DNA from 3 places in the Nostoc sp. UHCC 0252 genome. Region 1 is predicted to be linked to each of the others. Evidence: riboswitches for the same ligand, from Rfam matches in the RefSeq annotation. Region 1 holds a riboswitch; each other region holds the start of a gene.
The links. Region 1 has a riboswitch for cobalamin ahead of VB732_RS05300 (energy-coupling factor ABC transporter permease). Riboswitches for the same ligand answer to the same signal wherever they lie in the genome.
Positions count from the first base shown of each region.

Region 2: it holds a riboswitch for cobalamin, as region 1 does, so the genes downstream of both, VB732_RS08470 (energy-coupling factor ABC transporter permease) here and VB732_RS05300 (energy-coupling factor ABC transporter permease) in region 1, are expected to answer to the same signal.
Region 3: it holds a riboswitch for cobalamin, as region 1 does, so the genes downstream of both, cobG (precorrin-3B synthase) here and VB732_RS05300 (energy-coupling factor ABC transporter permease) in region 1, are expected to answer to the same signal.

Region 1 covers NZ_JAYGHE010000005.1:170,339-180,065, forward strand. Annotated here, with positions in the region: gene VB732_RS05260 (TonB-dependent receptor plug domain-containing protein) at 1-925, shown strand, start outside; gene VB732_RS05265 ((2Fe-2S) ferredoxin domain-containing protein) at 961-1,833, shown strand; gene VB732_RS05270 (ABC transporter substrate-binding protein) at 2,014-3,231, shown strand; gene VB732_RS05275 (iron ABC transporter permease) at 3,234-4,316, shown strand; gene VB732_RS05280 (ABC transporter ATP-binding protein) at 4,389-5,402, shown strand; gene VB732_RS05285 (ABC transporter ATP-binding protein) at 5,444-6,277, opposite strand; gene cbiQ (cobalt ECF transporter T component CbiQ) at 6,252-7,064, opposite strand; gene VB732_RS05295 (energy-coupling factor ABC transporter substrate-binding protein) at 7,061-7,363, opposite strand; gene VB732_RS05300 (energy-coupling factor ABC transporter permease) at 7,350-8,129, opposite strand; cobalamin riboswitch at 8,155-8,295, opposite strand; gene VB732_RS05305 (hypothetical protein) at 8,598-9,278, opposite strand; gene VB732_RS05310 (hypothetical protein) at 9,281-9,727, opposite strand, start outside.
Region 2 covers NZ_JAYGHE010000009.1:77,347-88,278, reverse strand. Annotated here, with positions in the region: gene VB732_RS08495 (nucleoside phosphorylase) at 1-727, shown strand, start outside; gene VB732_RS08490 (retropepsin-like aspartic protease) at 1,076-1,630, shown strand; gene VB732_RS08485 (ABC transporter ATP-binding protein) at 1,634-2,467, opposite strand; gene cbiQ (cobalt ECF transporter T component CbiQ) at 2,442-3,254, opposite strand; gene VB732_RS08475 (energy-coupling factor ABC transporter substrate-binding protein) at 3,251-3,553, opposite strand; gene VB732_RS08470 (energy-coupling factor ABC transporter permease) at 3,540-4,316, opposite strand; cobalamin riboswitch at 4,342-4,482, opposite strand; gene cbiM (cobalt transporter CbiM) at 4,786-5,535, shown strand; gene VB732_RS08460 (PDGLE domain-containing protein) at 5,567-5,941, shown strand; gene cbiQ (cobalt ECF transporter T component CbiQ) at 5,985-6,764, shown strand; gene VB732_RS08450 (energy-coupling factor ABC transporter ATP-binding protein) at 6,785-7,579, shown strand; gene VB732_RS08445 (hypothetical protein) at 7,750-8,691, shown strand; gene VB732_RS08440 (hypothetical protein) at 8,835-9,230, shown strand; gene VB732_RS08435 (AAA-like domain-containing protein) at 10,098-10,932, shown strand, end outside.
Region 3 covers NZ_JAYGHE010000042.1:12,381-23,312, reverse strand. Annotated here, with positions in the region: gene VB732_RS21550 (peroxiredoxin) at 1-424, opposite strand, end outside; gene VB732_RS21545 (serine/threonine-protein kinase) at 564-2,324, opposite strand; gene VB732_RS21540 (FAD-binding domain-containing protein) at 2,565-3,419, shown strand; gene VB732_RS21535 (hypothetical protein) at 3,423-3,881, shown strand; cobalamin riboswitch at 3,986-4,124, shown strand; gene cobG (precorrin-3B synthase) at 4,174-5,733, shown strand; gene VB732_RS21525 (precorrin-8X methylmutase) at 5,789-6,415, shown strand; gene VB732_RS21520 (precorrin-2 C(20)-methyltransferase) at 6,412-7,119, shown strand; gene VB732_RS21515 (PHP domain-containing protein) at 7,241-7,927, opposite strand; gene VB732_RS21510 (AIR synthase related protein) at 8,549-9,727, opposite strand; gene VB732_RS21505 (hypothetical protein) at 9,772-9,978, opposite strand; gene VB732_RS21500 (hypothetical protein) at 10,147-10,440, shown strand; gene VB732_RS21495 (superoxide dismutase) at 10,547-10,932, opposite strand, start outside.

The sequences.
Region 1 (9,727 bases):
GGTTTACGGCTTTGATTACCGGAATGCAAATGTGCGTAATACCACCTTTAATTATGGCAGTAATCTCAATAGAGAAAATTACGATGACAGTATTAGTCAAGGAGCCATTTTCGCTAAATATGAAAATAATCTTACTTCTAGCTTAAGTGTCAATTTAGGAGTACGCCAAGATTTCAGTAGCTTGGTAAATGGCTCATTTACATCACCATCTGTAGGTACAAAATTCGTAATCTCTGACTCCACAACACTTAGAGCTAACTATATCAGAAACTTCCGAGCGCCAACCATTGCTAATTTATTTAACAATAATCCTACTAATATTGGTAATCCTGAACTTAAACCAGAAAAGGGTGATAGTTTTGATATTGGCATTGACCAAAAGTTAGGTAACATAGGCTTATTACGTTTGACCTTCTTTAGTAACACAGTATCAGATACAATTGCCTTTAAGCGGTTGACACCACCGGTGAATGGCAATACAGGTACTTTTGAAAATATCGGACTGGTTAGAACTACAGGAATTGAAGCTTCTTTAAACTTACAACTAGCGAAAAATTTCTATGCTTTTGCTAATTATACAGCTAATGATCCACGGATTTTAGAAAGTTCTAATCCGGCAGAAGTTGATAAGGAGTTACGATTTGCAGGTGCGGATAAATTAAATTTGGGTGTTTCTTATGAAAATCCTCAAGGTTGGTATTTAGGATTGCTCATGAATTCTTTGAATGGGTATCCAACGAATAACACAAATACAGAATTTTTGTCTGGTTACACTACTTTAGATTTCAAAGTGCGCGTCCCTTTAAGTGATAGTTTGATACTGACAAGTAGTGTAGATAATATATTTGACCAGCGTTATCAGTTGTTTCCGGGTTTTCCTGATGGGGGGAGGGTTTTTCAGGTTGGGTTGAGTTCTAGGTTCTAAGGTTAAGAGTTTTTTCATGCAGAGGAGAGTTGAAGATGAGTGAATTTAATTGTTTGGTTACACCGTTAAATCAAGTTGTGACTGAAGCTTTGTTTACAGGTGGGACAATTGAGTATGAATATTTTGATTGTGGAAGTAATATTTTGTCATCGTTACTTTACACTTTATTTGAGCAAAATTGGCAACAGGTAGGGGTGGGGCATATTGTCCAAGGTAGTGTTTTGGAATTAGAATTTAATGCTGCACCAAAACTTTGTATTCTCTACGATGGATATTTGACGGTAGCGACTGAAGGTTGGCATTTACATTTGTGTATTGATACTAATTTTGGTGGGCCTCTTTGTAGAACCCCTGTAGGAGTCAGGAAGCAGCGTCAAGTTAGCCGTGCGGCTTTTTATCGTCGGTTTAATACAGAAGGAAATCCCAGAAGTTGGGGAATTCAATTTTGGAATGGTGCAGATGAACAATTGATGACGATTTTATTACCGAATCCTTTCGTTGATGGTGAAAATTTATTACCAGAAGGGAAACCTGATGTATCAAAATTAGCTTTGTATCAGGAATTAAGAGATATTTATGTATTGGGTATTCAACCAATCCCGTTTAGCAAAAATCCCCTGAAGCATTCTTATATTTCAGTTTGTACTTCTACTCGCTGTCTTCCTTCACGCAAATGGCAACCCACATTTGATGCTTTAAAATCCGCAGTTGAAAATGCTGGTTTAGATATAGAAGTGAGAACATCTGGCTGTTTGGAAGTTTGCCAACAAGGGCCAGTAGTATTTCATTCTGATGATAGAACTTGGTACACTCGCGTTAACTCAAGCGTAGCTGAAACTATTGTCAATGAACATTTACTAAAAGGTAACAAAGTTATTGAACATTGTTATCCACCAGAGTCTGTGTAATTTATCCTTTTAAAAATTTCACGCAAAGATATAAAGCAGTACTCTTGGTATTCCTCTCTGCACGACGAAGACGCTGCGCGTAGCTTGCTTCTCTGTAGGGGTACAAGTCGGAAAACCCGCCCACGGAAGTGCCCACCTCCATGTCTCTGCGTGATAATAATAATATTTATCTCAAACCCCATGAAATTGGTAAAACTGACTCACTCAAAACCCATTATTTTTTTATGCCAATTCTTCTTAATTGCCACTTTAATTATTGCTTGCCATAGTACAGCAATTGATACCTCTACAAATGCTAATAATAACGGCTGTATTCAAAACTATGATCCTAATACTGATTACTTCCCTAATAAAATCAAGATTACTCATGCCACAGGCTTCGCAGTAGAGTATCATAAACACTACAAAATCGTCACTACAAAAAATCCTTTGCAGAATGCCAACACCAAGTTTCAATATGTTTTAGTCCAATGTGGAACTCCCACACCAAAAGAATTTAATCAAGCGCAGGTAATTACAGTTCCCATTAATTCCATAGTTTCTCTATCTACTACTCATTTACCCCACCTAGCGAAATTAGGTGTAGTTGATAAATTGATTGGTATTAGTAATACTAAACAAGTCAATACTCCTGATGTAGTCGAGAGAATCAAAGCCGGAAAGATAGCACAAGTAGGGAATAATTCAAATGTGAATATAGAAAAATTATTAGAATTAAATCCCAACTTAGTGACAACTTTTGGTACTGGAAACTCCCAAACTGATAGTTATGGCAAACTCACAGAGGCGGGTTTGAAAGTGGGTATAAATTCTGAATATATGGAAGATGCGCCATTGGGAAGAAGCGAATGGTTAAAATTTACGGCTCTGTTTTTTAATAAAGACGAACAAGCAGAAAAAATATTTAGTGAAATTGCCAATAAATATGCACGAGTAGCTGAAAAAGCTAAATCTGTAAAAAATCGTCCAACTATATTTGTTGGGTTCAATTTTAAAGGAACTTGGTATATGCCTGGAGGTAAAAGTTATGTAGCTAAATATCTGGCTGATGCAGGAGCAAACTATCTTTGGAGTGATGATAAATCCTCTGGTAGTTTACCTTTATCTTTTGAAGTTGTTTTGGAACGTGCAGCCAATGCTGACTACTGGTTGAATTTTAGTCAATCTTGGAATAAATTAAAGGATTTAGTCGCAGAAGATAATCGCTATGCTGATTTTAAGGCTGTGAAAACGGGCAATCTTTACAATAATAATGCCCGTGTCAATGAAAACGGAGGTAATGATTACTGGGAAGGCGGAATTAGTAACCCAGATATGGTTTTATCTGACTTGATTAAAATACTGCATCCAGAGATATTACCTAACCATAAACTATTTTATTACCACAAACTTAATTAATAATGTTCAGCGAAAAATATAAATTTAAAATTCCCCTAATAAACCAAAAAAATCCGGTTTTCAAAACCATTATTTTCTTAATTATACTTATAAGTTTAATCTTGGCTTTTTTATTAGACTTGGCTTTAGGTTCAGTTGATATTCCTGTTAATGAAGTAGTCAAAGTTTTGCTCGGACAAGAAGCAGAAAAAGTGACATGGACTCATATTATTCTCAAATTTCGGCTACCTAAAGCTTTAACTGCAACTTTAGCAGGTGCGGCTTTAGGTGTGAGTGGCTTACAAATGCAAACCTTATTTAAAAATCCCTTAGCTGGGCCTTTTGTGTTGGGTATTAGTTCTGGTGCAAGTTTAGGTGTAGCGTTAGTTGTGCTGACAGCAAGTGCTACAACACCAACATTATTAGCAGATTTGGGAATCATTAGCGATTTTGGTTTAGTCATAGCCGCAAGTCTCGGCGCAGCATCAGTTTTAGGGATGATGTTAATTGTTTCTCGCCGAGTGCAAGATACGATGACGTTATTAATTTTAGGTTTATTGTTTGGTTATGCTACTAGTGCAATTGTTAGTATTTTGTTGCAGTTTAGCTCCAAAGAACGCATTCAAAGTTATATTATGTGGACTTTTGGAAGTTTTGCTGGGGTGACTTGGAAACAGTTAGTTGTTTTAATTCCTGTGATACTTTTGAGTTTATTGGGAGCAGTGTTGCAATCAAAATCCTTGAATGCACTTTTACTAGGTGAATCTTATGCACGTAGTTTAGGTTTAACGGTGCAGAAAACTAGATTTTCCATTATTACTAGTGCATCTATATTAGCTGGAGCAATTACTGCTTTTTGTGGCCCCATCGCATTTTTAGGTGTAGCAATTCCTCATCTTTGTCGTAGTCTTTTTAATACTTCCGACCATCGGATATTAATCCCTAGTGTAACAATGATGGGTGCAATCTTAGCATTGTTTGCAGATTTGTTTTCTCAACTTGCGGTGAGTCAGATGGTTTTACCTTTAAATGCTGTTACTGCTTTGATTGGAACTCCTGTTGTTACTTGGGTAATTCTGCGGCGTAATTCCCAAAAGTCTTTTTAAGATTTTTGAAACGCAGAGGTACGCCAAGGTAAGCGCAGAGGTACGCAAAGTGTTTTTAAGGTGAAGTTTCTCATGAGTAACTCGATTTTAACAACTCATAACTTGACTATTGGTTATAAGACATCCCGAAAAACTGTTCGGTGTGTTGCGTCTGATATTTCTGTATCTCTGCAAGCTGGGGAACTTGTTTGCTTACTCGGCCCCAATGGTGCGGGTAAATCTACATTACTGCGATCGCTCGCCGGAATGCAACCCCCAATATCAGGTGAAGTGCGACTCTTAGGCGAAAATATTTACAAGTTAGCACCACAAGAATTAGCCAAACGCCTGAGTTTGGTACTTACCGAGAAAGTTGATGTGGGAATGCTATCAGCTTACACCTTGGTGAGTTTGGGGCGATATCCTTACACTGATTGGTGGGGAAATTTGACACCCGCAGATGAAGCTATAGTAACTTGGGCAATAAAATCTGTAGGAGCAGTACACTTAGCACAACGCCAAGTTAGCGAATTAAGCGATGGTGAACGCCAAAAAATCATGATTGCGCGTGCTTTGGCTCAGTCGCCTATTGTGATGTTACTTGATGAGCCAACAGCTTTTCTGGATTTACCGCGACGGGTGGAAATTATGCAATTATTGCGTCAGTTAGCACGAGAAACCAATCAAGCAATTCTCCTTTCTACCCACGATTTAGATTTAGCTTTGCGTCTGGCTGATAAGGTTTGGTTATTAACAGCTAATGGGATTTTACACGTTGGCGCACCGGAAGATTTAGTGTTGAGTGGTGCATTTGCTGATACTTTTGAGAGTGAAGGTGTAGAGTTTGATGTTGCTTCTGGGGAATTTCATCTCCATACATCCCACAAAGGAGAAATTAATTTGATAGGTGAGGGTATTGCAACTATATGGACTATTCGTGCTTTAAAACGTGCAGGCTTCAAAGTTAATCAAAGTCACAATAGCTTACCAATCTCAGTAGAAGTAATATCAAACTCTAAACAATTTTTGTGGAAAATCACAAACAGCCAGACTGTATATACTTATTATTCATTGTATGAACTGATTAAATTTTTGGATTGTTTATAAAAGCATTGTCCCTAATTTATTGAGATTCTCTAACTATATAATCAGGAAAAATTACGAAATCGCTCTAATATCCGTTGTCGCACTCGTTCTATAACTACTCCCTCCTCAGCAGATAGCCCATCAAATAACATCTCATATATCAATGGTACGCCCAACTCTAACTCTGATAAAAGTGTACGCTGGCTAAATACATCTTGTGGTTTACCTTCTAGCATCAGCCGCCCTTTATCCATGACAAAAACCCAATCTGCCCACCGATAGACTAAATCCAAATCATGGGTTGCCATCAATAAAGTAGTTCCATCTTCATGAATTTTTTTCATGGTTGCTATCAAGTTACGAGTATGTTTTATATCTAGATATGCAGTTGGCTCATCCAACACCAACAATTCTGGTTGCAACACCATCACATCTGCTATGGAAACTCGCTTTTTTTGTCCTAAACTCAGATGATGCACTGGTCTTTCTGCTAAAGTAGTCAGTTCAAATTCAACTAATGCTTGTTCTACTCGGTCTTTAATTTCTGGTTCTGGTAAACCTAAATTACACAAACCATAAGATATATCTTCTTCAACAGTGGAAGCTACTAATTGTTGTTCTGGGTCTTGAAATACTAGTCCAACTTTCTGTCTTAAATTACCCAGATAATTACGATTATAAGTTAACGCTTCACCACGCCAACGGACAACGCCAGAATCAGGTTTATATAAACCGTTAGCTAATAAAAATAGCGTCGTTTTACCACAACCATTCTGCCCAATTAACGCACATCTTTTACCAGATGGAATCTTCAGTGTTAGACCATTCAAAGCTGATTCCTGTGCGCCTGAATAGGTGTAATATACCTGCTCAAATTCGAGTAAATATTCCTGCATTTCGCCAAAACTCTAATCCTATTAATCCTACACAACCGCAAATCGCTTCGATGATATATCGTGCTTGAGGACGATAGCGACGAGGATGCCAAACTCGAAATTCACTTACAAAACCCCGTGCTTGCAATCCGAGAGAGAACTGACTATATTTTTGTAAGGTTCGCTGTAATAGTTGTCCGATTAGTAGTGCTAAACTTTTCATTCCAGTTCGCCAAGTACGGTAGCCACCACGGGAATTTTGCGCTGTCCACAATTCATCGGCTGTGTTCAGCAGGATGAAAATAAACCGATACATTAATAATAATAAATCGGTTAAAAGCACTGGGAATCCTAAGTAACGCAGAGTTTGTAAAATTTCCGTAAAAGGGACAGTTAGCATGAGAAAATATAGGCAAGAAACAGAGGCTAATGCTCTGGTTAGAATTCCCCATGCTTGGATACTGCCACTATGACTGATATAAATATAGAAGTGTCCGAGAGTTAGTCCATACCAGGAATCTAATTGTACCCTTGGCAAATCATTAATCGCAACCCCATTCACCATTAATGCTGGTAAACTCGTCAAACAAAAAACTATGGTGAACATTAACAACCGAAAATAAACACCAGCCGGAATTCTTGCATAAATAACTGTCCAAATACCCATCCAAAGCGCGATTAAAATTTGCACTAGCGGATGGGTAGCAAGGGAAATAGCAAGAGTAGTAAATGCAAAAATTAGTTTATGTTCTGGTGGCAATCTTCGCAGTCGATTAGTATAAGCTAAAGTATCTATTTGCAGGCTCATTCTTCACGTTTTTGTTGTTGGGAACGTCCTTTATACAACCCAATTGCATAACCGACTACTCCAGCACCTAAAGCTGCTTGCGAAGCAAATAATAAACTTTCTATTTCACCACTAGCTGGTTCAAAAAATGATTTAAACCAGGGTTTATATCCAGGTTGTATTTCAGTAATTGCTTTTTCTGCTTTGTCATCGGAACCGGCAAATTCGCCACCACGCACAAATATTAACGGTGCAACTGCTAAGGCTAATACAGCTACTACCAACAGCCAGTTACTCAACCCTTTTTTAGATTGACTCATTTCCTTGGGGTTCCCGTTTGATTAATTTCAACAATTCTAATTCTTGAGGATTATAAGATTGCAGCCAGTTCCACACCAATACAGTTAGCAATCCTTCACTAATTGCTAAGGGAACTTGAGTTATAGCGAAAATCCCGGCGAACTTGGTGAATGAAGCGATAAACCCACCAACAGGTGCAGGAAAAGCTAGGGCGAGTTGGATAGAAGTGATAATGTAGGTGAGTAAATCTGCGATCGCAGCTGCTAGGAATATGGCGATTTTTTGTTTACCACCCAACTTGATTGTCAGATTATATATCCAGTAAGCCGCAAATGGCCCAGCGATCGCCATCGAAAAAGCATTTGCCCCCAGCGTCGTCAAGCCGCCATGCGCCAGTAACAAAGCTTGAAACAACAATACTAAGCTACCTAAAACCGTCATGGTGAGTGGGCCAAATAGCACCGCACCTAATCCCGTCCCTGTTGGATGAGAACAGCTACCTGTCACAGAAGGGATTTTCAACGCTGACAGCACAAAAGTGAAAGCACCAGCCAAGCCCAGCAGTAGTTTCAGTTCCGGGTTAGCTTGGGTAATGCGAGTCAGACTACGCAATCCTAGTAGAAAAAATGGTAATGCCACAATCCACCAAAAAATTGCCCACTGCACGGGTAAAAAACCTTCCATAATGTGCATGGCGTAGGCAGGTTTGGGTAAACCAACTACCAAGTAAAAACTGATAACTCCCATCAGCGTTAAACTGACTAACGCCTGTTTTTTTCTGTTCATAATCTGTACCTCGCAGATTTATGTAAACGCATTGATTCTAACCGGCGGGCATCCTGACTCACCTTATTTTGGTTCACAGTTGCGGGACAGCGCCGGATTTACACCGGACTTTCCCCCTTGCGTCCGATGGCTGCTTCCCACCAGAACCGATTGGAGTAACTATATCACTATTACTAATTTTGAGCAGCACTCTTCATCAGGTATTCACCAGAACCTCAGCGCCGTAGAGAACCCATTTGACATCTTAGGAAGGGTCTGCAAGTCTCTTAATCATTAGCCTGATGAAACAGAGGTTGAGTTTGGCAGTGGCACTAGCTAGAGTTCGTTCAAAGTTTTTCACTAGAATTTTACAACGCTCCATCCAAGCATTGGAGCGCTCGATCACCCATCTGGCAACTGCTGGAACAAATCCAGATTTTCCTTGTGCTGGTTTCTCTTGTTGTGAGGGTTTATATGGCGAATGTATTGTTATTGGTAGTAGGAAGGAGAGCTTTTCACCCAGACATTATGGTTGTGATAAAAATCACCACGCTGTTCTAGTGTAAACCCACCCAGCAATAATCCTAACCATACTTCTACCATCGGCATTTGCAACACACGTTGCAGTTTAACTAAAGAAATCTCATCTTTGACATTTATCAGGTAGTTAGCGATCGCGCGATGCCATTTTTCCACATCCTCATCTGATGCCAAATTGCGAACATCTTCTAAAGTTGTCACCTCATCAAGCATTGCCAAAACATTCGCTTTTTCAACAGGTGCTGCTACAGAATCACCCAACTCAGTAGGAGATGAAAATTGGTGTGGGCCGTGTGGTTTAAAGGTTTGTGGTGTTTGCGGTTCAATCAAATCATCTAAATCGAGGTGCATTGTTGTCCGCACTAGACCAGCAAAGAGATCGGTGCTAATAATTGGCCCCAAAAGACTATTGCGATCGCGGGTATCTTGCAACAGCACTTCGGCACGAGACTTGAGAATATCCGCAATTTGACTGAAGGCAAGCGCTGCGGTTAATAGCTGTGCCTCCAAGGGTAGTTTTTCTAGCTCGGCATCCAAACAATCCCACATAGCATCAAGAGAAGAAGTTGGTGGAGATTCGGACAACTCATCTAATACATCCCAGATGGTTAATTGGCGGTATGTGGTCATCTCTAGGATTCTGGATGTAACGGGCAGGGTCGTACTGGGCAGTAGCTTGAGGTAATCTCAAACATATCCTTATATTGATATAGTGAAACACTGTATTGTTTTGCAAAAGCCTGCAACACCTGATCTGTATAGGCGCGGATCTTGCCAGCCGTTAGTCCAAAGCAGTGAATTGGTTCCAGGCGACAAACAGGTTTTTGCCCCAGCCAGAGTTCTGCACCCAAGGCGTGCAATGGCTTATCCCCCGGTTCTTTATATAGATACAACACTGCAAAATATGTTGCTGGTGGTTCGACTGTTACTGAATCAATTTCTGCTGAATGACTTTCACTCCGGCGACGATAGAACGAACGGCGATTGTGACAGACTTTTGGATTCCAGCATCCATCCCCTTGTGTCCCATGCAGTAGTTTAGCTTGAGTTGTTGGTAGTTTAGAACATAGCTGACACCG
Region 2 (10,932 bases), on a different contig from region 1:
ACCTCCCAGTATTGCCCTATTATCTGGCGATCCAGAGCGATCGCGCCTAATTGCCCAAACTTATTTCCAAGATGTCCGCATATTGTCAGAAAATCGCGGCCTCAATAGCTACGTGGGATATTTACCAAATGGCCGCAGCATCTTATCAGCTACTAGCGGTATGGGTGCGCCTTCATTAAGTATTGTGGTAAATGAATTAGTACAAGTAGGAATCCGGCAAATTATTCGCATTGGAACTTGCGGATCGATTCAACCTTATATACCAGTTGGTAGTGTTGTTATTAGCAGTGCAGCATTATGTCGCCAAGGTGCAGCTTCTGAAATCGCACCTGTGGAATATCCAGCCGCAGCCGATCCTTTTCTGACAGTAGCTTTGGTTAAAGCTGCGCGAGAATTAAAGATTGAACATTACATAGGAATCACGGCATCAGTTGATACTTTTTACGAAGGACAAGAACGCACTGATTCCGCAAATCCAAATTTAATGCGATCGCTGCATGGCATTACAGAAGAATATCGGCGCTTGAATATCTTAAATTATGAGATGGAATGCGGCACGCTATTTAAAATGGCAGGTGTGTATAATTTTGCCGCAGCAGCTATCTGCGGTGTAGTCGCTGGGCGTACTGTAAGCGAAAATATCATCTTAGAACAGAGAGATATTGCCGTGAAAAATGCGATCGCAACTGCTGTACATACAGCAACAAACCTTGAGTTAGCTAATTAATATTTACTTACTCAATCAACCCTCAGTAGTTTTATCATGTCTTTACCTAATCTTTAATTTTTAAATCAGTAATTATAGCTAATATATATTGAGCCAATCCAGTTAAATTAAGCATTTATTCCTTCTCCTACTTTGCGTTATTTGCAGTTAGTTAAAAAAATTACCTTGGCAAAAAGTTAAGCCTTAAATTAATCATATATTGTAAAAAATATCAAAAAAGAACCTGAAAACTACACGTATTGCAAGGATAATAACTAGTTGCTATCAACAATTTAGGCATTAATAAATATTGAAAAACTTGGAAAATAAGATAATATGAATAAAATTTTTAAGCATGGGATTAAAACCATGACTTTAAATGCAAAATATACGACGGGCTACATCTACGCACTAATACCAACACTGATATTTTTAGCATTCTCTAATCAAGCAACAGCTAACGATCCCGGAGCATGTTATATGATAACTTCCTCCGGTAAAACCATTGGATTAGAAAGGCTTTGTCCCAATACCAATATAGCCGCACCTTCAGACAACAAAGTTTTTCGAGTTTCAATCAAACGCCGCTTTGGTGGAACTCCTGTAATTGATGTTACTTTCAATGACAAGAAAACCTTTGAAATGATTGTAGATACAGGTGCGAGTGGAACTATTATCACCCAAGATATGGCGAATACACTTAAACTCCAAGCTACAGGTACAATGCAAGCTCAAATTGCCGATGGTAGCGAGGTACAATTCCCAACAGGTAAGGTAAAATCTGTTGCAGTAGGTGGAGTTACAGCTAATAATCTTCAGGTTGCGATCGCACCTAAAGCCAGCATCGGCTTACTGGGACACGATTTCTTTGGTAGTTATGATATTAAAATTCTGGAGAAAGAGGTCGAATTTCATCATCGTTAATGCTCACGGGACATTCCGAAATTGCTCTAATATTCGCCGTCGCACTCGTTCTATAACTACTTCTTCCTCAGCAGATAGCCCATCAAATAACATCTCATATATAAATGGTACACCTAACTCTAACTCCGATAAAAGTGCCCGTTGACTAAATACATCTTGTGGTTCCCCTTCTAGCATCAGTCGCCCTTTATCCATCACAAAAACCCAATCTGCCCACCGATAAACTAAATCCAAATCATGGGTTGCCATCACTAAAGTAGTCCCATCTTCATGAATTTTTTTCATCGTTGCTATCAAGTTTCGAGTATGTTTGATATCTAAATAAGCCGTTGGCTCATCCAGCACCAAAAGTTCTGGCCGCAATACCATCACATCTGCTATAGAAACTCGCTTCTTTTGTCCTAAACTTAGATGATGTACAGGTCTTTCGGCTAAAGCAGTCAGCCCAAATTCAACTAATGCTTGCTCTACTCGGTTTTTAATTTCTGATTCTGGTAAGCCCAAATTACACAAACCGTAAGATATATCTTCTTCAACAGTAGAAGCTACTAATTGTTGTTCTGGATCTTGAAATACTAACCCAACCTTCTGCCGTAAACTACTCAGATAATTTCGACTATAACTTAACGGTTCACCACGCCAACGCACAAGACCAGAATTAGGTTTATATAGACCATTAGCTAATAAAAATAGTGTAGTTTTACCACAACCATTTTGACCAATTAATGCACACCTTTTGCCAGATGGAATCTTAAGTGTTAGACCATTCAAAGCTGATTGCTGTGCTACTGGATAGGTGTAATAAACCTGCTCAAATTCGAGTAAATATTCCTGCATTCCGCCAAAAATCCAATCCTATTAATACTACACAGCCGAAAATAGCTTCAATGATATACCGCTTTTGAGGATGATAACGGCGGGGATGCCAAACTCGAAATTCACTGACAAAACCGCGTGCTTCCAATCCGAGAGAGAACTGACTATAACGTTGTAAGGTTCGCTGTAATAGTTGTCCGATTAGTAGTGCTAAACTTTTCATTCCACTATGCCAAGTACGGTAGCCACCACGAGCATTTTGGGCAGTCAACAATTCACTAGCTGTATTTAGCAGGATGAAAATAAACCGATACATTAGTAATAACAAATCGCTCAGAAGCACAGGAAATCGTAAGTAACGCAGAGTTTGTAATATCTCTGGGAAAGGCACTGTTAACATGAGAAAATATAAGCAAGAAACAGAGGCTAATGCTCTAGTTAAAATTCCCAATGCTTGGATACTGCCACTATGACTGATATAAATATAAAAGTGTCCGAAAGCGAATCCATACCACGAGTCTAATTGCACCTTGGGCAAATCAGGTATAGCAACTCCATTCACCATCAAAGCTGGTAAGCTTGTCAAACAAAAAATTATGGTGAACATTAACAACCGAAAATAAACACCAGCCGGGATTCTTGCATAAATAACTATCCAAATACCCATCCAAATCGCTATTAAAATTTGTACTAGCGGATGGGTAGTAAGGGAAATTGCAAGAGTAGTGAATGCAAAAATTATTTTATGTTCTGGTGGCAATCTTCGGAGTCGATTAGTATAAGCTAAAGTGTCTAATTGCAAGCTCATTCTTCACGCTTTTGTTGTTGGGAACGTCCTTTATACAACCCAATTGCATAACCGACAACTCCAGCACCCAAAGCTGCTTGCGAAGCAAATAACAAGCTTGCTACCTCACTACTAGGAGGTTCAAATAGTGATTTAAACCAGGGTTGATATCCGGGTTGTATTTCAGTAATTGCTTTTTTGGCTTGATCATCAGAACCGCCAAATTCCCCACTCCGCACAAATATCAATGGTGCAACTGCTAAAGCTAATACAGCTACTACCAACAGCCAGTTACTCAACCCTTTTTTAGATTGACTCATTACCATTTCCTCGCTTGATTAATTGCAACAGTTCCAATTCTTGAGGATTATAAGATTGCAGCCAGTTCCATACCAACACAGTTAGTAATCCTTCACTAATTGCTAAGGGAACTTGAGTTATAGCAAAAATTCCGGCGAACTTGGTAAATGAAGCGATAAATCCACCAACGGGGGCAGGGAAAGCTAGGGCGAGTTGAATAGAAGTTATAACGTAGGTTAGTAAATCTGCGATCGCAGTTGCTAAAAATATGGCGATTTTTTGTTTACCACTCAGCTTAATTGTCAGATTATATATCCAGTAAGCTGCAAATGGGCCAGCGATCGCCATCGAAAAAGCATTTGCGCCCAGCGTCGTCAAGCCGCCATGCGCCAATAACAAAGCTTGAAATAACAATACCAAGCTACCTAAAACCGTCATGGTGAGAGGGCCAAACAGCACCGCACCTAACCCCGTCCCTGTAGGATGAGAACAGCTACCTGTGACAGAAGGAATCTTCAACGCTGACAGTACAAAAGTGAAAGCACCAGCCAATCCCAGTAGTAGTTTTAGTTCCGGGTTAGCTTGGGTAATGCGAGTCAGACTACGCAATCCTAATAAAAAAAATGGTAATGCCACAATCCACCAAAAAACCGCCCACTGCACTGGTAAAAAACCTTCCATAATGTGCATAGCATAAGCGGGTTTGGGGAAACCAACTACCAAGTAAAAACTAATAACTCCCATCAGGGTTAGACTAACTAACGCCTGTTTTTTTCTTTTCATAACCTGTACCTCGCAGATTTATGTTAACGAATTGGTTCCCATCGGCGGGCATCCTGACTCACCTAATTTTGGCTCACAGTTGCGGGACAGCGCCGGATTCACACCGGACTTTCCCCCTTGCGTCCAATGGCTGCTCCCCATCAGAACCGATTGGAGTAACTATATCACTATTGCTCAAGCATCAAGACCGCGAACAAAATAATCCTATCAACCTAAATTGATTGTATTTAACAAAATTTGGGGGTTTAAGTCCCTGCCTAATAGGGGCAACACGTTTTGATGCCTAATTCAAATCCCCGTCACAAAACGTAATTGCAAATCGGAAATTGCGTTAGCGTAGCGGGGCGAAGCCCATTGCGAATTGGTTTAATATGCCCCCCCACTGGATTGAAGTTTTTAGAGAATACGTGGTCTACTAGACAACTAAACGTTTAAATACAATCTGGCTGCAAAGGACACTTCTGAGAATATGGAAACAATACCATTTATGGGTACTTCGTCCTTCGGCTGGCTGTACTGGGTAATACAGCCGCTAGCTCTACACATTCCAGATGGCTTTTTGAACTTACCCGTTATCCTGATCACCTGGATAATTGCCCTAAGTCTAATTACAGTAGCGACTAAGCGATCGCAGGCAGAATACCAAGAACGGGCTGTACCTTTAATGGGAGTTTGTGCAGCATTTATCTTCGCAGCGCAAATGATCAATTTCCCGATTCCAGGAGGCACTTCTGGACACCTTTTAGGCGGAACACTAGCTGGAGCTTTATTAGGCCCCTGGGCTGGCTCGCTAGTTATGGTTGCAGTGTTCATCGTGCAAGCTGTTCTGTTTCAAGATGGTGGACTGACCGTTTTAGGAGCCAACATCTTTAATATGGGATTAATTGGGACTTTTGGTGGTTACTATCTCTATCGCACAGTCAGATTTGCTACTGGGCGCGATACCTTGCGGGGTATGACAATTGGTGCGGCGATCGCTGCTTGGACAAGTGTAATGGTAGCTTCAGTTGTGTGTGCCTTACAACTAGCTGTGTCTGGAACAGTTCCTCTGATGGTAGGTTTGACAGCGATGGCTTCTTGGCATATTGTAATTGGCATTGGCGAAGCGCTGATCACCGTCGTAGCACTCAGCTTTATTTGGCGGACTCGACCTGATTTATTTTACGATCCACCTCGTAAGATAAAATCACCTGTGTCTCGTCCCGTCTCTCGTTATTAAAAGGTGTGTGTTGAATCAGGATTTAATACTTATGAGTAGCAACCTTTCGCGATCGCGCAACCAAGCTTTTGTTATCGCTGGCTTAGGTATTGCCCTGTTGATTGCAATTTTCCTTTCGCCACTAGCAAGTCAAAACCCAGATGGGCTAGATAGAGTCTCAGAAGACTTGAAGTTTGACAACAAAGCACTCGAAGATAAACCCGCTCACAAATTACCCTTTTATGGGATTTTTGATGAGTATGCCCTTAGAGGAGTACCAGAAGCGATCGCTACTCCATTAGCTGGGTTAGTCGGAACACTAGCAACTTTTGGTTTAGCCTGGGGTATTGGCAAACTAGTTGTTCGTGGTTCTAGTTCACCTTCTACACAGAATAATGCTGATTCAGACTCAGATGCGCCAGATTAACAATTCGTAATTAGTAATTAAATACAGATAGGAACTGAACATCATGCTGCTGCACGTTGGGGCGTTTGTGCTGGATATCGATAGCAAACAAGCTACTCTTTGGCACAAACTCGCTCCCCGTACTCGGATACTTTGTACCTTATTGTTTGTGTTTGCCAATGCTCTAACACCAAATGGGCATTGGTGGACTTGGGCTATTTATGGATTAGCTTTAATCAGTCTAGTCTTGCTTAGTAAAGTCACCCTATCAGTACTAGTGAAACGGTTAGCAGTTGAGCTAACGTTTATTAGTGTCGTTCTCCTGGGTACTTTATTTCGGGGTGGTGGCGAGGTGTTATGGTCTTGGGGATCATTGCAGATTACGACAGTGGGGCTAACTGTCTTGGGTAGCGTCACGCTTAAAGCATTGCTATCGCTGCTAATACTAAACTTACTGACTTTAACAACTTCGGTAACAGCCCTGCTTCATGCCCTGCTGGAATTAAGAACTCCACCACTATTAGTAGCAATTCTGGCATCTATGTATCGCTATATCAGCGTGTTGATCGGCGAGTTTAACGCTATGCGTCGGGCGGCGGAGTCTCGAAATCTGATGAACAGCAATCGCTCTATCCGGCTAATTGTTGGCAACATGATTGGAGCGCTGTTTATCCGTACTTACGATCGCGGAAATCTCGTTTATCAAGCGATGCTCTCACGAGGCTATCAAGGAGTACCACCAATGATGGAAAAAGTCTCGCCAGGAGGACGATCTGACGTTGTGGCTTTAAGTCTAACTGTAATTTTGGCACTATTGGGTCAGGCTATTTACTGGCGGAAATAACCTTTTTTCACATTATCTCAATGCACCATAATCCAATATCAATTCAAAATCTTAGCTATACCTATCCTGATGGAACTCAAGCTTTAGACCAAATAAATTTGTCTATCAAGGCAACAGAACGAGTGGCGCTAATCGGAGCCAATGGTTCGGGAAAATCCACGCTGCTGTTACATCTGAATGGAATTATCATGCCGCAAGCGGGAGAAGTGACTATTGGAGAGTGGTCTATAAACTCGGAAAATTTGCAAAATATTCGGAATTTTGTGGGTTTGGTGTTTCAGAACCCAGATAATCAGCTATTCATGCCAACAGTTTGGGAAGATGTTGCTTTTGGGCCGTTAAATCTGGGTGTGCAAGGTGATGAATTGATCGAACGAATTCTGCAAGCAATGGCAGCAGTTGATATTGATCCCCAATGGTATGGGCAACGCTATACAAATAATTTATCTGGAGGTGAAAAGAAGCGGATTGCGATCGCTGGAGTCTTGGCTATGAACCCACAAGTATTAGTATTGGATGAACCCTCTGCTCAGTTAGATCCCCGTTCCCGCCGTCAATTCATTGAATTGCTACAAACTTTACCTCTGACACAACTGATTGCAACCCATGATTTAGATTTAGCTTTGGATTTATGCGATCGCACAGTTGTTCTCAGTCAAGGTAAAGTCGTATACGATGGCCCAACTGAACAGGTAATGAGCAATCCAGAGTTTTTACATGGGCACGCTTTAGAGTCACCACTAAGTTATAGCCGCCCTTACTGTCAGTTAGAACATGCACCTGTTAAGGCATCTCGATACCGTGAATTTGTTTAATTCACCCACAAATATTTTTCACCTGCTAAATCATTGCCCTATCTAAAAATTTCACCGGAGAGGCAGCTGTTGGGAGCAAGGAGTTCTTAGCTGGGATAAATAATTCTTCCTTTTTCTCCCTGCTCCCTGCCCCCTGCTCCCCTGCCTCTTTTAACATGGAGATATCACTGATGTTACTCGCTTCTTCTGATAAACCTATTGATAAAAATCTCAAAGATGTTGTAAACGAAATTGAAGCGCAAAGTCCTAGTTTATCAGTTTTAGCAGCCCGCCAATTTCGCTATAGCTTGCGTCAAACTCCTGTAGAAGTCAATATCAAAGAACCACGACAATTTAACATACTCGAAGAATTTATTATCCGCGCTGCTATTGAATTTCAGCCCCCACCAACAGAGGATGAATTAGCTTCTATACTTGCACTGGATTCTGTATTTATTCAAACTACTACTGCAAATCTTCGTTCATTACAAACTCTATCAGCAACATCACCAATTACAGTTACTCCTGAAGGTCGCTCATTTTATGAAAAAGGGTCTGTACCACAGCCCCCATATCCTGTACAACTTAATGCTATTACAGACCCTTTAGGCAACAATATTACCTTTCAATTTGAATCATTAAATGATACGATTGTCAATCTTCCTGATTTGGCAGATTTTATTAATATTGATCATCTAATTACTGATATCTCTTCACTACCTCTTGAGCAAATCCAAAAAAGCATTCAAGATTCAGGTTTAGAACTTCATTTGCCAGAAAAGGGAAAGATTGTTACTTCCTGTAAAATTGTAGCTTCGACTCAAAAAATTTGGCGGAAAATATCGATTTTCGTTATCTTCGATGCCACTAAAGAGAAGTTGAGGATTCAAATAAGAAGTGGAAAGCAAATTTTAGAATCAGCGTCAAATTTATTAGAAGTGCTACATGCTGAAGGCAAAATATCTTTAGAAACATTATGTCAATTATCAACCGAAACCATCAATTTAGAACGTGAAGCGATTCTGAAGCAAAAAAATACTGAAATAGATGCTACGCTAAAAGTATTAGAAACTAATAAAAAAGTTGGTGAAAAAATAGATAATAACTCAGTGAAAGGTGATAATCTATTGTAAATATCTATAATATCTAATCAATCGCCTCTTCCTAAAGATTTAGAAATCATTTCTTTTTTATAACTAAAATATGCCTTTTGTTAGAAGAAGAATTACCTTTTTATAGTTAGGGTTTATTTGTACTCCAAAATAAGTGAATTAGCATGATAAGTTTAATTTCTAGGACGATTTCTGAGATCAGTTCCTTACTTAAAGGACTTCAGGTAAAAAGTTTCGTGGCTGTTGTCCTAGTTGGCTTTCTAGTACTGACAACGAATGTTACTTATGGGCAAAATGACAAAGGCTTAAAGGAAAGAGTTCGTGAACAGATAGAGCAAAATGATGCTCAAAGACCCAAAACAACAGGGCAGTGGAATAAAGAAGCTCGTGAAACAGAAGGCTCTCTTGGTAAAAGGCTTGAGAAGATTGGAGAAGAGTCAGCAGAAGCCTTTAAAGAATTTGGCTCTGGGTATGTAGAGGGCGCTCAGAAAACTGCTAGCGATGTAGGAAATAGCGCGGCACAGACAGGCGAAAATATCTCTAACCAAGTTGGACGCTAAATGCGTTTCAGTATTCTATTAGCATTGACGCACCCATCCCTTCTAGAGGTGGGATTTATAGGATAATAGATCAAGACTGAAGATAGATGATTTGAAAAACGACATCTATCGTAGGGGCAATTCATGAATTGCCCCTACAGCGTTGATCTATTTCCCATCAAAGAAGCTTAATAAAAAGCTATAGGATTACTATTTGATTTTTGAACGAAATTAGGTATTTTAGAGTATGTTATAACGGAGTTCGTAACGCACTATTATCAAGGCTTTGATGCGTTACGCTGTCGCCAACACATCCTACGGATATTTTCAGAAATCAAACCAAATTCCTATATAAACGACGTATTTATACTAAAAAAATTACTTTGTACAGGGCATAAGTCCTAAAAATTTATACTTTTAATAGGGTAGTGCAGCTAGCTGTGCCGCCTTACTGCGTATTCGATGAAAAAGAGAATTGCTAATTTTGAGAACCGTAAGCATAGACATCGCCTCCACTTTGTTCTATACAAAATTCAGATGAATAACAGATAATAAATAACTTTAAGTAATAGCTTAAAAAGTTGGCAATAAATAAAGTGAACTATTAAGGTTTGTCATTTTTTATCTACAAATAGTCAAAGACACTTGATGTATAAGCATCAACCGCTTTCACTACGGGGAGAAAAATAACAATAAATCAAGTTATGTTAGTTATGTTTATTTATACCTACTTTATTTAATTGATCTCAATTATTAATGTATTACTTTTTACTAAAAAGCTATAAATTTAATAACAGCTAAGTAACTGTCGAATAACTGTTTTAAAACATGAAACAATGAGGAGATAGCTAAGACAGAAAAGAATAAAGCACACAGATAATTAGTGATATGAAGCAATCTAAGAGTATTCGGAAGCGGGGACTTGTCCTAACGATCGCAGGGATGAAGCGCTTACAAGCAGCAATTCTAGCGATGGAAAAGGTTCAAAACAATGGCAATCACTTCACTCTAGAAGATTTAGGCGATCGCATGAATGTTTCGACCAAAACCCTAAACCGATTGTGGTCGTTGAATACAGGCGTGGATCAAAAAACCCTAAAATTGTGCTTTACCGCCTTTAACTTAGAACTGCACAAGGAAGACTACACAATCTTGAGTGAGCCTAACAATACTGAAAACTCTCAAATTACTTCAGTAAATTCGAATACAGATATTAAAGCTGTATTACCGTCTTTACCTTTAGACTTATTTGCTACTCAGCAATCTAGCCAACTCGAAAACCTTTGGTCATACCCAGACGGCCCCGTACCTCTAGATTCCCCTTTCTACGTCGAACGTCCTCCCATTGAAGAACTAATTTATCGAGAAATAATTCAACCAGGCTGTGTAATCCGAATTAGAGCGCCAAGAGAGATGGGTAAAAGTTCTCTTGTGCTACGGCTGTTAGCCTTTGCTCAAATGCAAGGTTATCGCCCGGTAAACGTGAATTGCAAGCAACTTGATGCGAGTTGTTTGACAGACTTAAATAAGCTTCTGCGTTCTTTTTGCTGGCAAATTGCAACAGAATTAGGCATAGATCCCAAGCTAGATGACAACTGGGATGAGGAAATAGGTTGTAAATTAAGTTGCAGTTTATACTTGCAATCTTATTTGCTCAAACAGAGTAAAAGTCCCGTGGTTTTAGTCTTAAATGAGGTTGACCGCTTTTTTGAATATCCTGAAA
Region 3 (10,932 bases), on a different contig from region 1:
TTTTCACATTCGGCCAAGCATAGACAATTATTTTATCAGGTGAAATTAGAAAAGTTGAGCGAGCAACACCCATATATTCTTTGCCCATAAATTTTTTTAAGCGCCAAGCGCCGTAGGCTTCTGTCAAAATATGTTCTGGGTCGCTTAAAAGAGTGATTGACAAGTTATGTTTGCTGATAAATTTACAATGGGACTTACCCAAATCAGGACTCACGCCTAAGATTTTCGCTTCCAGTGCGCTAAAGTCTTGATACAACTCGGTGAAATCTTTCGCTTCGGTGGTACAACCAGGTGTGTCATCTTTTGGGTAGAAGTAAAGGACAACCCACAGACTGCTGATATCGTCGAGAGTGACTAAATTGCCATTTTGGTCAGGAGTGGAGAAATCTGGCGCTGGTTGTCCGACTTGGGGAATGTTGCTCATGATGGAAGTGTGAGAGATTGGAATCGCTTTAGAATTGTACATATATTGAGCGATCGCACGTAACAATTTAGTTACGAATAGTTTTAGTTTAACAATAGCAAAACCCAAACAATTAGAAGCAATTTTTACTTACAAGCTACTACTTAACTGAGAAGGTACCAACACTTGCTTCAAATACTGGTAAACGTACTTCAAATTCATTGGCACTAGTAGAAAAAATTACAGCCCTAATACTGTTTCTGTCTTTAATTAAATAGTATATTTGTTTAGCATCCCGAAGCCGTATTTCCGTGATTATTTTTCCTATTTCATAGCCTTCAATAGATCCTGTCTTTACATTTATCACCCGAATATCAGAAGGAAACTTATTGAGTGTCTCTTGTAAATAAGTTTCTAAATTCATCTTGATAGGTATTTTTTCATAAGAGACAATTACACTAGTTGGGAAGCTTGATTCACCCTTGTACGAGTCAAAAGCCAAGATAGAAAAGGCTGAAGAGTTTAGTTTCAGCATTTGAGCAGACCCTTCCCAGCTTGAACCAAGGCTTTCTATTTTTCTAATCATTGCATCTATATTTTGATTGGGATCGCCACCTTCCCAACTTGGAGGCAACCACAATTCTGCACCACCACCCTCAAACTTATTCCAACCAGATGGAACACCTGAAGATATATTTTCCTGGGGGATAGAAGGTTGTTGACTCGTTGAATCAGTACTTGCTTGCTCAGAATTACTGGCTTGTAGCTCAGTTGGTGTTGAAGTTACCACTGGCTGACTTGGATGAGAATCAAATAACTTATAAATTCCCCGACTACCGAATTTAATTAAAAAAAGTATAGCAAAAGCAATTATTCCGCCTGTGAATTGAGCAGTCTGGCTAGAGAATATATTTGTTTGAGTTTTTGAAGATTGAATTTGAGTAGTCGCTAACGTTTTAACTGGCCTACTGTATTTAGGCTTTTCTATTTCGGTAGGTGGTAATTGTGATGCTGAAGAAGGGGAATATGACTGTACAGTTGAATTAAGTTCTGATAGACACCTAAAAATCATTTGGGCATTTTGAGGACGCTTGCCAGGAAATGCTTCCATCAGGTAATCAATCAAACCAGCTACCTGCTTAGATATTTGTGAGGCACTGTCTCGCCACATTAACTTACCAGTTCGCGGGTCTTCAGAAAATTGATCTGGAGATTTGCCAGTAAGTAAATAAACAAATGTGCGACCGAGGGCGAAAAAATCTGATTGTGGTACGGCTTTACCATTGGCTTGTTCTAGTGGTGTATAACCAGGTGAAAAAATCCCTGTTATATTCTGGCCTGCTGCTTTTTGATGATAGGTTGATGTAACTTCTCTTGCTGTACCAAAGTCTATCAAAGCCAGATGTCCATCGGCTTTGAGCATAATATTTGCTGGCTTGATATCTCGATGAAAAAAGTTCTGCTGATGCACTTCATGCAAAATATTTGCCAACTGAGTTAGCCATAAAAGTGCTAACTTTTCATCAATGGGGCGATTACTTCGTTGTTCCATATATTGATACAAGTCCAACCCCTCGATTTTCTCCATCACCAAGCAATGCAGTGGCGCTTGGCTATTTTTGGGAGAGAAGGTAAAGTACCCATCTCCCTTTGGAATTCCGGGATGATTCAGATGGCTTAAGACTTGTGCCTCTTGCTGAAACAGCGATACTGCCTTGGCATCATCCAGCATCAGAACTTTTAAGACTTTGAGGGTGTTAGCGTGGTTGACTTCAAATGTCTTGGCAAAACCACCAGCACCTAATTGGCGAGTCACTCGATACCGTCCTTCTAAGAGCAATTCTGAGCCACAGGCTTGACAAAACAGTATATTTTCAGAATTTTGGGGTCTTGGGCAATCGGGATTAATGCAGAGGGTCATGGTGTTTTTTGCAACACAATTTGCCCTGACAGTCTAGCCTTACTGGGATATTCACGTCACCAGTAAAAATTAGGACAATGACCGATGCCTGCGGTTCTTGCAAGTCTACGCACTGATTCATCTTTGCTTACTATGAAAAAAGTTCTCCCATCAGGTTGAGAGCGATCGCTTATATTTATCCGCGATAATAATGACTTAACTTACAAGTATTTTTATTTATTCTCATCCTTCAAAGTTCACATGACTAAAGATATGCAACGCGAATTTACCAACCGCGATGAGTTGGTAGCCTACCTGCGCGAACAATTCCCAGATGCAGCAGAACGCGATCGCCACATCAGCGAAACTGTGGGAGGACGCAAAGCTGCACAAGAAGCGCTGCAAAAAATTGATGCACTAAGCTACGCGCAAACACGAAATTTTTTTGCAGGTGCAGTCACGCGACTTTCGCCTTATATTCGCTATGGCGTTTTGAGTTTGCGAGAAATTCGAGATTATGTCCTTGAACAGGTACAGCACCAAAATGATGCTACGAAACTAATTAACGAGTTAGGCTGGCGCGACTACTGGCAAAAGTTGTATGCCAAGTTAGGAGATGGAATCTGGAAAGACCAGGAAGAGTACAAAACTGGTTACACTGTGGCTGAATATGCACCCGAATTGCCGCAAGATATCAGACAAGGAACCACAGGTAGAGTTTGCATCGACAGTTTTAGCCGTGACTTGCAAGAAACTGGCTATCTACATAACCACGCCCGAATGTGGCTAGCGGCTTACATTGTCCATTGGCTGCATATTCGTTGGCAAGCAGGAGCTAAATGGTTTCTAGAACACCTTTTAGATGGAGATCCTGCTAGTAATAATATGTCATGGCAATGGGTTGCCAGCACCTTTAGTCAGAAACCATATTTTTTCAACCGTGAAAATTTAGAACGCTACACCAAAGGCATTTATTGCCAGAAATGTCCCCTTTACGGTCATTGTGATTTTGAAGGCAGCTATGAAGAATTAGAACAGCGACTTTTTCCCAAAGGGGAATTTAGCAAACAAGCTAATAGCCAAAGTTGGCAACGTGGAAAAAAAGGTAAAAAGTGAAAAATGAATAAACCAATTGTTTGGGTACATGGAGACTGCCTCAGTCCAAATAATCCCGCATTAGAACAATACCCTGATGCGCCAGCTATCTGGGTTTGGGACGAGGCTTTGATAGAAGAATGGCAACTGAGTCTCAAACGCATCGCTTTTATCTACGAATGTTTGCTGGAGTTACCCGTTGTTATCCGTCGTGGCGATGTGGGACAAGAAATTTTAACTTTTGCTCAAGAACATGATGCAAATTTAGTTGTCACAGCCAACAGTCCCAGCCCCCGATTTGATGATATCTGCAATCAAATAGAAGGTTCGATAGCAGTGGAAGTACTAGAAGTAGAACCATTTTTTGAGTATGACGGCTATATTGACCTCAAGCGGTTCTCGCGCTATTGGAAAGTCGCTCAAAATTATGTTTTTCGTTCAAATCTGCCCCTCTCTGACTCAGAAAAAGACAGTTTCGTGTAGTAAAACCAGGGAGAAGTCTTTTTATTAAATCTAATTAGGCGATTACTACATGAGCCATCGAATTCACGCTTTTGGGCGTGGATAGGTTGATTCAAAATATGAAGCATTAAATATTCTGACTGCGTTCTCGTGCTAAATTACTAAAGCTTGGAGTTGGGAAACTCCGGTGAAATTCCGGGACTGTGCCGCAGCTGTGATGGGATCACCCAAGTCAGAATGCCAACTCTCAAGATGTCAGAGAAGACACACTCACCTTATACTCCCTGCGTTGCACGGGGAAGGAGTTCCAAGTTTGCTTTCAGGATTTGCCACTTGTCCTGGCTTGTTTTATGCTACACCCGCCGCCGATGGTATATTATCTCGCATTAGAATACCAGGTGGAATTATTAGTAGTCAGCAGTGCCGTGCGATCGCAGATATAGCAGAACAGCACGGTGGCGGCTATGTAGATGTGACTAATCGAGCTAACCTACAAGTCCGCGAAATCCGCACGGGGATAAATGCTGAGGTTCTGAAACATCTACAGGATATGGGACTAGGTTCTCGTAATCCTGTTGTAGACCACATCCGTAATATTATGACCAGCCCAACTGCTGGTATCGACCCGCTAGAATTAATCGACACTCGCCCTTTTTTCCAAAGTTGGGATGATTATATTGCTACACATCCGGCGCTTTCTGGATTGTCGGCAAAATTTAGCGTTTGCTTTGATGGTGGTGAGATAATTCGGGTGTGCGATCGCTTGAATGATATCCTATTTGCTGCTGCCTTAGTTGACGGTAATGTTTATTTCCGCCTTTATCTGAGTGTCGGCGCAAAGGGGCAACCGCCTAGCGATATGGGAATTTTGTTATCACCAGAGCAATGTTTGCCCGTCTTGGCAGCTTTGGCGGATGTCTATCTAGCTCATAGTAATACTACAAGTAAGCGTCGGCTACGTCTCTTAGAGTTATTGAATACTTTAGGTTGTGAAAATTATCTTCAGGAAGTTGAGCAGCGTCTACCTTTTTCTCTTTTATGCAGTGACCTAACCCCCCAACCCCCTTCCCTAATAGGGAAGGGTGAGAAATTCTCCCCTCTCCTTGTAGGAGAGGGACTGGGGGAGCGGTCAGATGCGAAGTATCAGCATATTGGCATCCATCCCCAACGTCAGCAAGGCTTATTTTACATTGGTGTCGTCTTACCCCTTGGACGATTGGAGAGTAACCAGATACGTGGTTTAGCAGATTTAGCAACGAAATACGGTAGCGGCACTCTTCGATTAACCCCTTGGCAAAATCTGTTGCTAACAGATATTCCTCAGCAATGGGTTGGCGATGTCCTGCAAGAAATTGCTTTCTTAGGATTGGATTCCTCAGCAACTAATATCAAGAGTGCATTAGTTGCCTGTTCTGGAAAAAAGGGTTGCGCCTCTTCTGCCACGGACACCAAAAGTCATGCATTAGCATTAGCAGAGTATCTTGAAACTCGCGTTATTCTCAATTGCCCTGTTAATATCCACTTCACTGGCTGCGAAAAATCCTGCGCCCAGCATACCAAGAGTGATATTACTCTGCTCGGTGTCAGCATTGAGGCTGACAATGAAACTGTGGAGGGCTATCACATTTATGTTGGTGACAGCAAGCAGAAATTCGGACGTGAAATATATCAATATGTAACTTTTGCCGAACTACCTGCATTAATAGAGCGGATGCTAGATGTATATAAAATTGAACGCCTAAATTCTGATGAGTCCTTTGGGAAATTTGCTAATCGATATGCGATCGCCCAATTACAGCAGTTATTTAATATTATTCCTAAATCATTTGTAAATAACAAGATTCCTAACCTTCTAGAGAAGTCGGCAATCTAAGCCTTTCGATTTTCATCAGTCAATCCAAAATCCAAAATCTAAAATCCCAAATCGAATGCCCGACTACATCCGAGATGCCAACGAAATTTACCGCAATTCTTTTGCAATCATCCGGTCAGAAGCGAACCTAGATGTGCTGCCACCAGATGTAGAAAAAGTTGCTGTGCGTCTCATTCACGCCTGTGGAATGACGGATATTGTCACTGACTTGGGATATTCACCAACAGCAGTACAATCTGCAAGGACAGCACTAGCAGCAGGAGCGCCAATTCTGTGCGATTGCCGGATGGTTGCCGATGGCGTTACTAGGCGACGGTTGTCTGCAAATAATCAAGTTATCTGTACCCTTAACGAGCCAGAAGTGCCAGAACTTGCCCAGCGTATGGGTACTACAAGGTCGGCGGCAGCTTTAGAATTATGGCGATCGCACCTTGAAGGATCGGTGATCGCAATCGGTAATGCGCCCACAGCACTATTCCGGCTATTAGAAATGCTTGATGAAGGACTGCCGAAACCTGCGATTATCTTAGGCTTTCCAGTGGGATTTGTCGGTGCAGCCGAATCAAAAGCCGCATTGGCAGCAGACAGCAGGAATGTGCCATTTTTGACCTTACATGGTCGGCGCGGTGGAAGTGCGATCGCAGCCGCAGCAGTTAACGCCCTGGCAACGGAGGAAGAATGAATATGGACAAAGGTCGTCTTTACGGAATTGGTGTCGGCCCAGGCGATCCCGAACTATTGACTCTCAAAGCACTGCGGTTATTACGTGCGGCTCCGGTGGTAGCTTATCAATCAGCCACAGATAAAGAAAGTGTCGCTAGAGCGATCGTGGCGCAATATCTTCCTGGCAATCAAATCGAGGTGTTATTTCATCTCCCCCGCGCTTTGGAACCAGAAAAGGCCAAGTCTATTTATGATAAAGAAATTCAACCAATCGCTGACCATCTAGCAGCCGGTCGAGATGTGGTGGTGCTATGCGAGGGCGATCCATTTTTCTATGGTTCCTTCATGTACGTTTTCACACGGTTATCTGAAGAGTACCCAACAGAAGTTATCCCCGGAGTTTCTTCGTTAATGGCTTGTCCGGTAGCCTTGGGTGTACCTTTCACCTATTACACCGATATTCTCACTGTTCTACCCGCGCCATTGCCGGCAGAAGAACTGACTACACATCTGCTGATGACTGATGCAGCAGCAATTATGAAGCTAGGTCGTCACTTTACCAAAGTACGAGATGTCTTGCATAAATTAGGGTTAGCATCACGAGCAAGATATATTGAGCGGGCATCAACCTCACAGCAACGAATTATACCCCTGGATGAAGTTGATCCAGATAAAGTGCCCTATTTCTCAATGATTGTGATCCCAACTAAGAATCGGCTTTGAACCAATAGGCTGGGGTTAAGATGCGATCCTCCCTAACCCTCTTCAAAAAGAAGGGAACTAAGTCCTTTTTTAAAGAAGTTAGGGGATCGAAAATCTTGGAACACTACTAATTGATTCATCTTTACAAGCGTTGTAGCAAGCTCAAACCGTGGGTGTCAGTACCACAGGTATTGAAAAGAAAGTATTCGTCAGCCAACTTTTGCACTTGTTCTGATTCCAATACGCTGGGTTGCCAAGGTTTAGGGTTGTTGTAGGCGTAGAAACTTTCTACGCCATCAATACCATTTTGGGACGCAGCTGGAATTAACTCAAAATGCGATCGCTTATAACGGGCCGGATGAGCCAGAACAGCCAATCCCCCAGCTTCATGAATAGCGGCGATCACGTTACTTGCTTGATATTCTTGCCCTGTAGTCGCCCTTCTTTGCAGATAGGGTTTCATACTAGAGTGTTCTGGAGCAAAAGCGTAAGCCAAAATGTGAACTTCTATATCCAGAAGGTTTGCATTGATTTCCACACCACTCCAAAGGTAAGGAGTTGTTACACCAGAATTACTCCACTTCCAATCTTCTAACCAAGCAAGGGCTGCTTGATAACCCATAATACTATGATGGTCGGTGATCGCTAATCCTTTTAGTCCGATAGCGATCGCCTGTTCCATCAATGCACTCGGCTGCAATCTGCCATCCGAGTAGATAGTGTGCATGTGAAAGTTGAATAACCTTGGACAACTATATGCATCAATATTCTGGAATACTTGCTTCAAGAGTTCTGCCGAAGCAGTAGTCCGGGCCAAATTTACAGCCATAACCCCCTCTGGATAAAAATATATACTTTCAACACACTAAAACGCCCCATTTACAGATGAGAAATTTCCAACACTGCAAATTAGTATTGGTGGCTACTTTCTCAGCTTTCTCAGAAAATTTTTCAATATGTTAAGACTACGTTAGCAAATCTTAACCTCAGTAGTCATGGGTAATTTACACTACTTTGAATATGAGTGGTAAAAAATATTGCATGTTAAATTTTATAAATACGTCTATCTTATTTGTGCTAAATGGCTTATTTTCAGATATTTAAGAGAATAATCAGCCTAAGACACAAAAGTATATAGTGTATCCAAAAAAGCTGCATCTAAGTAAATGCACTAAATTTATTTAATCTAGTAAGAGTACTCCAAGTAAAAAAATGCTCAATTGTCATTGCAAGCGTTCGCGGAGCGTCTCGTAGAGAAGCGAAGCAATCACAAGGGCTAGGATTGCTTCGCTTCGCTCGCAATGACGGGTTTTGGATCATTTATTTTTTGGAACACTCTAATGACTTTAGCGTAGGCGTAGCCCGCCGCAGGCACCGCATGAGTAAGTTTTCAATAGTTGCAAGAAAACTAGCGATGTCTACGACGGGCGATGCCTACGCTTGCGGCTGATTATACTCCCCGCGCAATCCCAAAAGAATCTCCCTTCAACGTTACCCCAAGCGGTTCTATCACCACCTCGCGGCTAAGGGACGCTTCAACCCTTCCGGCAATCACAGCCGTTAGCTTATGTTCTCTTGCGAGGATGACAATCCTTTCTGCATCTTGCTCCGACTCTGTATAGAATGCAAATCCGGCTCCGTAATTGAACACGGAAAGCATCGTCTCTGCCCCGCCTTCTAGATGACCCTCAACAAAAGTAAATATTTCCGGCACTGGGAGCATCGTTTCGACAACATACCGAAGCGGCTTCACCGACCGCATCAACTTTTGCCAACCATGACCGGTGATATTCTCCATCGCGGTGGGGCGAATTCCTTCGCCAAGCACCGCCTGTACAAGGGGTGTGTAGAGATAGGATGCAGCATTCATCGCTTCCCAAAACTCTTGCCCGCTCGGAAGTTTTGTTCTATAGCCATCAGGAAGAGACTCAGCAAGCTTTCGCAGTGGGGTAAAGCCGTTCTCATGGGGGCCGGAACTCTCAACAAGAACAATGCTATTTCCAGCATCCAGACGCGAGCTATCAATGGGAGCAACACCAGGCGGCATCACGCCAAAAACTGAGCCTGCAATGTCGAGCCGGCCTGGAATCATCTTAGTTTTTAATTGAGGAGTTTCCCCTGAGAGATAGACACACCCTACTCGTTTGCACCCCTCAACGACTCCATCCAGAAACCCATCAAGGAAAGCGGGGGTAAAGATTGTTTCAGGAGTACTTGATGGCAGATAAAGACCAAGAAGTAGAGTCTGCATCCCTGATGTTGCCGCGTCGTTTGTCAAACACGAGATCATCTTGATACCGATATTCCACCAAAATCGCCGAAGTTCTTCTTCAGAAAGGTCATCAGGGCGGGTATCGTCTGCCGTTCCTAGTCCTTCAGGGACAAGTGTTAGAGAAAGTTCTGGAGCGCCCGCTTGAATAAATGGAGCGAGGTTGAAGCTGAAAGCGTTAGCACTTGCTCCAAGACCAGATGCGGGGACGGTTCCATAGGCACTTGCGAAGGTAAGTGTGCGTTTTGCAGCTTCGATGAAGCGTCGTTTTGCGGCATCGAGAGTATCATAATCGACTTGATCGAGAGCTTGAGCCATCAGGTTGCGTTTTAAGTTAGGAGTAGAGACGCGATTAATCACATTTGGCAAGAGTTAAAAGTTAGGAAAACTCATAACTCCTCACTTTAAAATACCTCATCTTCAATACCGCGCCACCATTCACCCAAATTCATCAAATCTTGGTAAATGTCTTCTAATTCTTTGGTGTAGACATCGTTTGTAAGGGTGGCTCGACGCTCTTGCAATTTCTTGAGGCGCAGTTGTACCAATACCCAAGGTTTAGTGATGCTATTTGTTGCTTCGATGTATTGTGCTAGTTCTTTGCTATCCATAATGTTTTATATTTTTAGGATTAGCCCTTTGAAAGTGGATAAGATTCTTCGTCTGGAGTGGTTCAATAAAATATTTTTAAACCGCAGAGCGACAGAGAACGCAGAGGAGAAAACAGAGATTTTAAGAGTCAGCTTGAAAAGTTTAGTGCCATTACTTTTATTCAGACGATGCCCGTCCCACTCAATATGCTTGGGTTGAGCGGCAGCGAAACCCAACACTATCAAAGATTTGTTGGGTTTCGTTCTTTAACCCAAGGGTATTGCCATCCCACTACTGAAAAACAGGAAAGGGAGAAATTAAAAAGAATTTCTCCCTTTTTCTGGTGGGCTTTCCTTATATCTTGCACCAGGCGACTAGAAGTCGCGGCTACACGAGACAAAACCTGCCTCCGCAGGTTAAAAAGCCTTGGTTTTGTGTTAGTCCGCGCAGGCGGACTTCGTTTGTATAGCCGCGATTTCTAATCGCTAGGGCTAGGTGCAAGATGTGAGTTTCTGCTTCAACTTTTGTAAATTAACTTATGGAGCAGCTTACTAAGAGACATCGCACTCAGTTCGAGCCAGCAACTAATTAAGCTTTGGCCAAGTTTTCAGCAGCAAAGTCCCAGTTAACCAAGTTATCTAGGAAATTCTTGATGAACGCTGGACGAGCGTTTCTATAGTCGATGTAGTAAGCGTGTTCCCAAACATCCAAGGTTAGGAGTGCTTTTTTACCATGAGCTAAAGGGTTTTCTGCATTGGGTGTTTTGATCACCTTTAGCGTACCACCATCATCAATCAGCCAAGACCACCCACTGCCAAATTGAGTTGCAGCCGCGTTAGAAAATTCTTCTTTGAATTTGTCCAAGCTACCAAAATCTTTATCAATCTTGGCTGCGAGATCGCCGGTGGGTGCGCCACCACCATTCGGTTTCAAGGAATTCCAGAAAAAGGTGTGGTTCCAAACTTGAGCAGCGT